Regions from separate parts of the Rhizobium sullae genome, predicted to be linked through region 2. Evidence: riboswitches for the same ligand, from Rfam matches in the RefSeq annotation. Region 2 holds a riboswitch; each other region holds the start of a gene.
The links. Region 2 has a riboswitch for cobalamin ahead of cobU (bifunctional adenosylcobinamide kinase/adenosylcobinamide-phosphate guanylyltransferase). Riboswitches for the same ligand answer to the same signal wherever they lie in the genome.

Region 1 (3,543 bases), 160 kb from region 2:
CTGTCGCAGCTGTTCGAAGGAACCGACAGCGGCATTACCGAGGAGAACCTGCAGAGTCGGGCGCGCGGCACGATCTTGATGGCGATTTCCAACAAGTTTGGCTCCATGGTCGTCACGACCGGCAATAAGTCGGAAATGTCGGTCGGCTATGCGACGCTCTACGGCGACATGAACGGCGGCTTCAATCCAATCAAGGACCTCTACAAGATGCAGGTCTATGCGCTGGCGCGCTGGCGCAACAGCCACGTGCCACCGGATGCGCTGGGACCATCCGGCGTTGTGATCCCGCAGAACATCATCGACAAGGCGCCGTCGGCCGAGCTTCGTCCGGACCAGACGGACCAGGATTCATTGCCGCCTTATCCGGTGCTGGACGACATCCTCGAATGCCTCGTCGAGAAGGAGATGGCGGTCGAGGAGATCGTCGCGCGGGGGCATGACGTGGCGACCGTCCATCGCGTCGAGCATCTGCTCTATCTCGCCGAATACAAGCGCCGCCAATCGGCGCCGGGCGTGAAGATCACCAAGAAGAACTTCGGGCGCGATCGCCGCTATCCGATTACCAACCGGTTCCGCGACCGGTAACGAGAGAATCCGGGAGGATGAATGCGCAGTTCGGTCGAGACCTACAATATCCGTACCGGCGAAAGCCGGATTGTCTTTCAGACGGAGAAACTGATCGAGGCGCCGAACTTCGCGCCGGACGGCGGATATCTGCTGTTGAACGGCGACGGGTTGCTTTACCGGCTGCGGCCGGATGGCATCGGCGGGCTTGAGCAGGTCGATACGGACTTTGCGACCGCATGCAACAACGATCACGGCATTTCGCCCGACGGGGCGCAAATCGTCATTTCCGACAAGACGGAATTCGGCAAGTCGGCGATCTATATCCTGCCGGCGGCCGGCGGGACGCTGCGGCTGATCACCGAGAATTTGCCTTCCTATTGGCACGGGTGGTCGCCGGACGGGAAGGACCTAGCCTATTGCGGCATCCGCAACGATGAATTCGACATCTATACAATCTCCGTCGATGGCGGCCCCGAGAAGCGGCTGACGCATGGCGAGGGGCGCAACGACGGGCCGGACTATTCGGCTGACGGGAAATGGATCTACTTCAACTCCAGCCGTACCGGGCTCATGCAGATCTGGCGCATCCATCCGGATGGGACGGGTCTTGAGCAGGTGACGCATGACAATTACGGCAGCTGGTTTGCGCATCCTTCGCCAAAGAACGACAAGGTGCTGCTCCTTTCTTATGATCCGAACGTCTTCGATCATCCGCGCGATCTCGATGTACGGCTGCGGCTGATGGATATGGACGGCGGCAACCTGACGACGCTGTTCGAGCTCTTTGGCGGGCAGGGCACGATCAATGTACCTTGCTGGTCACCGGATGGTGACGAATTCGCCTATGTGCGATATTTCCCGGCAGCTTGAACGCAGCGGCAATTCAGGACATAGAGATTGCCGTCAGGTGCCTGCATCAAGCAGGAGAATCGGGAATCCGGTGAAAGACCGGAACGTGCCCAACGCTGTGAGGCTGACGTTTGCCGCAACAATGGCCACTGGCTTCTGCCGGGAAGGCCGTGGCAAGCGGGTGACGCCGAGTCAGAAGACCGGCCTGGCAAGATAGACCGAACCGCGCGGACGGCGGCGAGGTTTTTGACGCTCCTTGCGCTGCGGCGCGGGTGCTCAAGCATTGTTGGGGATTTAACGATGCAACCTGATCCTTTCGCCCATGCCCTTGTACCGGCCGGTGAGTTTTCCGAACACGACCGGGCCGCAGTCTACAGAGCCATCGAAACGCGCCGTGACGTGCGCGACCAGTTCCTGCCCGATCCTCTGCCTGATGATCTGGTGTCGCGGCTGCTGGGGGCGGCGCATGCCGCACCGTCGGTCGGTTTCATGCAGCCCTGGACTTTCGTCGTGATCCGCGATCCGGAGATACGCCAGGCCGCGTGGCAGGCTTTTTCGCGCGCCGATCAGGAAGCGGCCGAGATGTTTGAAGGGGAGCGGCGGGATGTCTACCGCAGCCTGAAGCTCGAAGGCATCCGCAAGGCGCCGCTCAGCATCTGCGTCACCTGCGATCCGGACAGGGCAGGGCCAGTGGTCATCGGCCGCACCCACAATCCGCGCACGGATGTCTATTCGACCGTCTGCGCCGTGCAGAACCTGTGGCTTGCCGCCCGGGCCGAAGGCATCGGGGTCGGCTGGGTCAGTATCTTCCATGATGCGGATATTCGCGATCTGCTTGGCATTCCGGAACGGATCGAGATCGTCGCCTGGCTTTGCGTCGGCTATGTCGATCAGCTTTACACCGCGCCGGAACTGGCGGTGAAAGGCTGGCGCCAGCGCTTGCCGCTCGAAGAACTGGTCTTCTCGGACCGCTGGGGAAGCCAGTAACGCCGCGTCAGTTCTGCTGCGGCTGCGGCCCGGGCGTTGCGGGTTTCTTGAGATCGATCGCGCCCTGATCGCCGGCGAGGAACTGCGGACCGACCTGGCGGACTTTGCTGTTCGCCGGGTCATAGGGGCGGTCCGGCACCTGCGGCTGTGGGGCAGACGTGGAGGTGGCGCTCGATGGCAGCTTCGTCTTGATATCGGTGATTGAGCCCCTCGGCGGCGGTTCGCTGATCGCTTGGTTCTTGCGCATGTTCTCGTAATAGGCCGAGAGATTGCAGGCGCAGGAGGACTTTTCGCCGGGGGCGCGGTTCTTGTAGGCAAAGGCATTCGGCATCGCGCTGTAAGGCGCGCCGGTCGAAGCCGAAATCATGTTTGCGGCTTCGGTATTCGAGGTGTCTTGATAGAAGAGCTCCGTCTCGATACCCGGGCACATTTTCGAACACGTCGCTGCGTCGCGGTTGAAATCGATCGATGTTGCATTCGTGGTGATCGGGAAAAAGCCGCCGTCGCAGGTGCGCACGCACATCGTGCTGACATGCGACATGAGCTCGCCGCGCGGCACGCCATATTGCATTCCGCCCTGTTCGCCATCCCCAAGCGGGATGAAAGTATCGCTGCGCATCGCCTGTTCTTCGGGGCTTGGGGCCAGCGCATAGGCCTCTGGGGCCGGCGCATAGTCGAACTCGTCATTGCAGCCGTTGTCTTCGAGCGCCGCCATCAGCTCGTGGCGCACGCGATAATCGGCACCACCCTGGTTGCGCAGTTCGTTGCGCCGCTCCTGCAGGTATCGGATGTTGCCGACCATGCGTGCTTCGGACTGCTGCAACTCGCTGCAATAATCCGCATTCTCGCCGCCGATCACCACCATGCTGTCCACGGAGCAGCCGTAGCCGCGCAGATCATTGCGGACTTTGCGCAGCTCGAGATTCTGCTCGGCAATGGCGCTTGCATACTGGCGGACTTCGGGACCATTGCCGATGACATGCGGCAGATCGGCAACGCGGCCGCGCAGGTCGTCGCAGATCGCATTCGTCTGCGCGGCAGCGGGTGCAGCCAGGGCAAGCAAGATCGCAAGGGTCAGGTTTCGGCGGTTCACGGCATCATCCCGGAGCAAAGTGAGGCCAGAGCGGCGTGACATTTACC
Region 2 (3,543 bases):
GTGCTCCGCACGACGAGCGACGAGGTGATGACGGCCGCCAGCACCAGCGCGGTGATCGGAAAGTCGCCGGTTATCTCGAGCGCCAGGAAGGTCATCGTCAGCGGCCCGCCGATGACGGCAACGGCGAGCGAACTCATACCGACCACGGCATAGATCACCGGCGTCAGCGTCGCGTGCGCGAAATAGGGTGCCGAATAGGCGAAAAGCTTGCCGAGCAGCGCTCCCATGAAGAGTGAGGCGAAGAAGAGGCCGCCCCTGAAGCCGGAACCGATCGAGACGGCCGAAGCGAAAGATTTCAGCAGGAAGAGGCCGATCAGGACCGTGACGGCGACATCGCGGTCGAGATTGAGATGCAAGGCGCCATGGCCCGCCGAAAGCACCTGAGGCGTAATCATCGCCAGAAGGCCGACGACGATGCCGCCGAGTGCCGGACGAAGCGGCGTCGGAACCGAACTTTTACGCGCCAGTTCCTCGATGAAGGCTACGCCCTGCATGATCAGGATACCGACGCCGGCGCAGAAGGCGCCAAGCAGCAGGGCAGGGATATAATCGGCCGGAACCACCGTGCCGAATTCACCGACGTCGATCATGAAGTCGCTTCCCGCCAGCAGGCGCGCGACGAGCGTCGAGACGAGCGCAGAAACGACGACCGGCGTCAGCGAAACGATCGTGTACGTTCCGATGATGAGTTCGAAAGCGTAGAAGGCGCCGGTCAGCGGCGCGTTGAAGGCGGCGGCGATCGCACCGGCTGCGCCGCAGCCGACAAGGACTCGCAGATCGGCGCGGCGAAGCTGCAGCTTCAGTCCGAGCTTGGAGGCGATGCCTGCCGCGAGCTGGACGTAGCCGGCCTCAAGGCCAACAGAGGCGCCGAAGCCGTTCGAAACCAGATTCTGGACAGCGACGATGATGCTGTCCGTCAGCGACAGTCGGCCGCCATGCAAAGCATTTGCTTCGATCGGGTCGACCATGGGCTTCTTGCGGGTTCGCGCGAGAATAAAAAACACAAGGCCGAGAAGAATCCCACCGCAGACTGGCGCGATCAGAAGCAGGAATTTGTCGTTTATCTGCGACCCACTCAGCCTCTCGATCTCGCTGATGCCGAAGATCAGGCGGTGCAGCTCGCGAGAGAGCAGGCTCATGCCGGTGACCGCAAGGCCCGACGTCACGCCGACGGCGATCCCGGCAAAGACCATGCCCATTTCGCTGCGGCGGGCAAGCGCGCGAATCCGCCCTGAATCAAGCAGGCGATAGAGCTGGTGGAGGCGCGGGAAATTCAATTTCGTGAGCATATGCAAAGAACTAGGTAACGGCCAACACCTTCAAGGGCGATTAGGGCACCTGCTCCCGAAATATGGCGAAAGGCCGGCGCGAACAGCACCGCGAACTTGAACCTGTTCTCCGCTGGTTCCGTTTGGCGTGCGTGATTGACTTCGACAGGCGGCTTGCCTAACGATGAACAATCTTACGGATGGTTCCGGAACGGCAGATGCCGTGCCGGATGAAAAGGGAATGTGAAGGGACGGACCCAAGCCGGGCGTCTTCATCACAGCCGACCCCGCGACTGTAGAGCGGTCAGGGTCTTCCATCCGGCGTTCGGGCCAATTCACGGCTGTTTCGCATGTCGCGGAGCGGGTGAAGCGGCAAGGCGCCGGAAAAGCCACTGGAAATGCATCGTGATCAGCCGGGGCAGGACGCCTCTATTTCTACGAATCGTCCGCCTTTTCACGAAGACGCAGCCGGGAAGGCGAGGAAGACCCGCTGGCACGACAGGGCGACCGCAATGGCCGCCCTGTCGTGCCAATACCCGCGAGCCAGGAGACCTGCCATGCGTGCCGGGCGAAGAGCCCATTCTGGGGCATTGTTCCCCGCTGCCAGCACGGAGGTTGTCATGGCTGAACGATGGAATTTTATGCCGTATTTTGCGGCTTCTTTGCGGGACACCGCACTTTCGACTTCCCTCATTCCTGTCCTCGGACTTGTCCCGGGAACCAGCACAGAAATCCAGTGCGCCCAAGTCCTTGGGAGCAGAAGATTCCCAAAAACGAAAAAGGTCATTCACGGCGGAGACGCGCCGTGGCTGGATTCCTGTGACAAGCACAGGAATGAGGGACGGAGAGGTGGTGTGGTGCTATCCCTTCCGGGGTTTGCATCCTGATGACCTCTCCTTCCCCCGGCACTGCCTTCGTCCTCGGCGGCGCGCGTTCCGGCAAATCCCGTTTCGCCGAGCGGCTGATCGCCGATAGCGACCTTGAGCGCCACTACGTCGCGACCGGCCGGGCGTGGGACGAAGAGATGCGTGCGCGCATCGAGCAGCATAAGGCCGATCGCGGTCCGCTCTGGACGACACACGAGGAGCCGCTGGATCTCCTCTCCCGTCTCTCCGCGATCGACCGCGAGGGTCGGGCGATCCTCGTCGATTGCCTGACGCTCTGGGTCACCAATTTGATGATGGAAGAGCGCGACATGGCGGCGGAATTCGCTGCCCTTGCGTCGTTTTTGCCAAAGGCCAAGGCGCGGCTCGTCATCGTTTCCAATGAAGTCGGCCTCGGCATCGTGCCGGAAAGCCGGATGGCGCGGGATTTCCGCGATCATGCCGGACGGCTGCACCAGATGATCGCGGCGGAAGCCGCGGACGTGTATTTCATCGCGGCCGGTCTGCCGCTGAAAATGAAGGGTTGAACCTATGAACCAGCAGAAGATCCCCGCAACGGTCATCACCGGCTTCCTTGGCGCCGGCAAGACGACGATGATCCGCAATCTGCTTTCCAATACCGGCGGCAAGAAGATCGCGCTGATCATCAACGAATTCGGCGATCTCGGCGTCGACGGCGACGTATTGAAGGGTTGCGGCGCGGAAAACTGCACCGAGGACGACATCATCGAGCTTACCAATGGCTGCATCTGCTGCACCGTTGCCGATGATTTCATCCCGACGATGACGAAGCTTTTGGAGCGCGCGCAGCGCCCGGACCACATCATCATCGAAACCTCCGGCCTTGCCCTGCCGCAGCCACTCGTTGCCGCCTTCAACTGGCCGGATATCCGCAGCGAGGTGACGGTCGATGGGGTCATCACCGTCGTCGACAGCGCGGCCGTCGCCGCCGGCCGTTTCGCCGATGACCACGATGCGGTGGATGCGCGCCGTGCCGACGACGCGTCGCTCGATCATGAAAGCCCGATAGAAGAACTCTTCGAGGATCAATTGACCTGCGCCGACCTCATCGTGCTCAACAAGACCGACCTCCTTGACGGCGAGGGGCTCGGCCGCGTGCGCCGCGAAGTAACCTCCCGCATTGCCCGCAAGCCGGCGATGATCGAGGCGAGAAACGGCGAGGTTCCCGCAAGCGTGCTGCTCGGCCTCGGAATCGGCACGGAAGGGGACATCGTCAACCGCAAATCCCATCACGAGCTGGAGCATGAGGACGGCACGCCGCACGACCATGACGAGTTCGACAGCTTCGTCGTCGAACTCGGTCCGATCACCGATCCGGCAGGCTTCGCCGAGAAGCTGAAAGGCGTGATTGCCAAGCACGACGTCCTGCG
Region 3 (3,543 bases), on a different replicon from region 2:
AGGCGAAGGCAGGAGCACCGAAAAGCGCAGTGACTACGCCGATCGGAAGCACCTGCTGCGGGATGATCGTGCGCGAGACGATATCGGCAAGCACCATGAAGATCGCGCCGATCAACGCTGTTGCCGGCAGTATCCGCCGGTGCGCGGGGCCGACCAGAAACCGGGCCGCGTGCGGAATGACGAGGCCGACGAAGCCGATTGAGCCGACGATGCTGACAACGGCAGCGGTCATCACGGCCGTCAGCCCAACGAGGATGAGGCGCACGCGATTGACCGGAATGCCGAGCGCTGCGGCAGAATCCGTTCCGAAAGTGAAAGCGTCGAGCGCACGCGCATGAAACATGCAGATGAGAAAGCCGCCGCCGGCGACGGGGGCCACGAGAAAAACGTCCGGCCAGCGCACGCCGCCGAGACTGCCGAGCAGCCAGAACATCACACCCCTTGCCTGCTCGGCGTTGGCCGAGGTCGTGACAATGTAGGATGTCAGCGCATTGAAGAGCTGCGAACCGGCTACACCTGCCAGGATGATCCGATCGGTGCCGCCTCCTGCGCCTGCGGCCAAAAGGGAGACGAGACTGAAGGCTGCCACTGCACCTAGAAAGGCACCGGCCGAAAGCGTCAGTACGCCTGAGCCGAGGTTGAGGATCATAACGGCGACCGCGCCGGTCGAGGCACCCGCCGAAATGCCAAGCACATAAGGTTCGGCAAGCGGATTGCGGAGCAGGGCCTGCAGAATGGCGCCCGTTACGGCAAGAGCCGCGCCGGAACTTGCAGCGACCAGGGCACGGCTCAGTCGATAGTCCCAGATGACACCTTCATGAACCGGCTTGATCGCGAAGGAGGCACCGAAGATGCGATTGGCAATCGCTTCCGCAATCGTCTGCAACGGAATGACGATTTCGCCGATCGACACGGCGAGGCTTATCGCCAGCATCAGAGCAGCTAGCGATAGCAGGAACAAGGCGGCAAAGCCGCCCCGCCCGTTGCGTTGCATGGCGCCGGTGGTCACTGAACCAGTCCAAACTGCCGAATGGCTTCCGCGAGCGTCTCGATCCCGTCGACAAGGCGGATCGACGGGCTCATTGCTTGCGAGTCCATCACGACGAGGTGCTTTCTTTCAACGGCGTCGATCTTGCTTGCGACAGGATCGGTTTTAAGAAACTCCAGCTTGACGGCCGGATCGTCGGCGGCATAGCGGCGCCGATCCATGCCGGCGATCACGATGATCGCAGGATCGAGGCCTGCGACTGTTTCCCAGCCGACCAACGGCCATTCCTCGTTGGTGGTGATCACATTCTTCGCCCCAAGGGCTTGCATAATATAGGCCGGCGCTCCGTTGCGGCCGGCCATGAAGGCTTCGCCGTTGATTTCTTTGCTGGAGAACCAGAAGATGACGGGAATGTCCTTAACCTTGACACGGGCAACGGAGGCGATCGCTTTTGCCTCGCGTTCCTTCAGCCTTGCGATCAGCGCCTCGCCGCGGTCCTGAACGTTAAAGATCGCGGCCAGCTCGGCGATCTCCCGATAGATCACCTCCGTCTTCAGCATCTCCTTGCGGACGCCATCGCCGCCGGTGGCATTGTCCTTGGCCGCGCAATCGGCCGGCGCGACATAGCTGTTGATTCCAACCTTCGAGAACTGGTCGTAGGTTCCGACGGAACCGTTCGGGCCGACATGCCACTCGAACTCGGCAGTAACAAGTTCAGGATCGGTTTCGACCACCGACTCAAAGCTCGGATCATTGTCGGCAAGACGCTTGATCTTGTTGTTTTCGGCTTCGAACGGCTTCAGCACGGGGCTGAACCAGACCGCCGTGCCGGTGATGCGATCCGCAAGGCCGAGCGATAACAGGATTTCGGTCATCGCTTGCCCGACCGATACCACTCTCTCCGGTGCTTTCTCAAAAGTGACGGATCGTCCGCAATTTGTAATCGTCAAAGGGTAGGCGGTGGGCGCGGCGAAAGCGGACGCAGAAATACCGCAGACCGCCAGTGCCGCGAAAGCGAAGTGCAGTAGATATCGCCGAAAGTCTAAATTGTTTGACATGGAAATGCTCACGAAGAATTGGGGAGGCGTCGGCGCGGTGCCGCGATCGCTCCGATGCTGATGGGAAACGCGTAGGTGTTCACCGGCCATGTCGGCGGGCGTGCCGCCGGAATGACTGGTGTCCGTCTTAGCGATTGCGTTGTATTGAAAAGAGCGATCCGTTCCGTCTTGTGCGGAAGGGCCTGCGCCTGATGGCGGCGTCAAAAGAAATCATCTCGTCTCCTGTTCCGGGCAACCCCGCCCGTTCAATTGGATCTCTCTTTGACGGCAGGTCTCCTGGCTCGCGGATATGCGCCGGACCATCTGCCTTCCCGTGGGAACGAGCCCACAGTGGCATGGCGCTTGGCGCCACGAGGATGATCGGCAATCCGCTTACAGTTGCGGGGGCAGCCACGGTCTTGGTCCCTTCTGGGTCGTCCGCACCGTGTTCCCTATTAATCCCCTTGGAGTCTTCCTCGGGGAACCGTCCCGCTCAGTTATGCCGAGCGCGACGGCCGCGTCAAGCTGCGCCAAGGCAAAAGCGATTAATGGACGGCGCCCGATCCGCCGACGGCGACGACGCTGAATGGCTGACCCTCAACCGGAATGGCTCGAACCTTTTTCATGGTCGCAATATCGATGATCCGGACGAGGCTATGGCGAGGATCAGTGATAGCGATCTGATCGCCAGCTACCGCAAGCCTGGGGCGCGGATCGCGCCAGTGCCCATCCTTGCTGTATGGCTCGGTAACGCTTGTCGATGTCGTGATTTCGCCGCTCAGGATGTCGACGAGATGCAGTTGCCCGTCTTCGGTCAACACATAGGCGTTCTTAACCCGCGCAGGATCGAGCGCGAAATCGATGCGCCGGGTCGGCAGGTCTACTAGGCGGTAGGGTTCGGTGCTGTCTGGATCGATCAGCACAATCTTGTCCTCGCCATAGTTGCCCAGGAAGAATTGCATCGCCTTGCTGCCAAGCAAGGTCGTCACTTTTCCCTTCGGCAGCTTGTCGCCATATTCCAGCATCTTAAGTTGCACGGTCTGCTCTTTGCCGGGACGCGCAATCAGGACACCTTCCTCGCAGCCGAAGGCAACGAGCTTTGCGGAGAAGGCTTCTCCGTGCAGCGCCGTGCAGGGTGCGACGTCGCCGACCTGTGCACCGCTTTCACCCAGAACACGCAATCCCAGCCGTGGCGGCAGTTCATCCGCTTTGGTTTCCTGGGTGGTATCCGGAACCGAGACGAGCATATTCCGCCCCATGGGCACGGCGACACCATGGTGAGGTGCCGTCGCGTCTATGAGCTTTTCGGACGGCTTGCCTTCGAGGATGCCTTCTTCGGAAACGAGCTTGGCTTTGCCTTCGCGGTCGTAGAACAATACCACGTCGTCGCCACGCATGACGGCGTGAACCGGCCGTTTTCCGTCGAGTGCGGTTGGCAGCAGCGCAGCTTCGGACGTTTCCAGATCGCGATGCTCGCCATGATCAGAAAGCGCCACACCGGATTTGATCATTTCGACG

Region 1: linked by a shared signal. The riboswitch ahead of bluB (5,6-dimethylbenzimidazole synthase) and the one ahead of cobU (bifunctional adenosylcobinamide kinase/adenosylcobinamide-phosphate guanylyltransferase) in region 2 are both predicted to bind cobalamin.
Region 3: linked by a shared signal. The riboswitch ahead of N2599_RS20580 (ABC transporter substrate-binding protein) and the one ahead of cobU (bifunctional adenosylcobinamide kinase/adenosylcobinamide-phosphate guanylyltransferase) in region 2 are both predicted to bind cobalamin.

What each region holds. Positions count from the first base shown of each region.
Region 1 is NZ_CP104143.1:1,479,330-1,482,872, forward strand. Features, by position in the region: gene N2599_RS07475 (NAD+ synthase) at 1-585, shown strand, start outside; gene N2599_RS07480 (TolB family protein) at 607-1,437, shown strand; cobalamin riboswitch at 1,456-1,639, shown strand; gene bluB (5,6-dimethylbenzimidazole synthase) at 1,717-2,403, shown strand; gene N2599_RS07490 (DUF2865 domain-containing protein) at 2,411-3,496, opposite strand.
Region 2 is NZ_CP104143.1:1,319,896-1,323,438, forward strand. Features, by position in the region: gene N2599_RS06655 (chloride channel protein) at 1-1,289, opposite strand, end outside; cobalamin riboswitch at 1,453-1,842, shown strand; gene cobU (bifunctional adenosylcobinamide kinase/adenosylcobinamide-phosphate guanylyltransferase) at 2,155-2,679, shown strand; gene cobW (cobalamin biosynthesis protein CobW) at 2,684-3,543, shown strand, end outside.
Region 3 is NZ_CP104144.1:5,188-8,730, forward strand. Features, by position in the region: gene N2599_RS20575 (FecCD family ABC transporter permease) at 1-994, opposite strand, end outside; gene N2599_RS20580 (ABC transporter substrate-binding protein) at 1,006-2,046, opposite strand; cobalamin riboswitch at 2,296-2,529, opposite strand; gene N2599_RS20585 (metallochaperone AztD) at 2,571-3,543, opposite strand, start outside.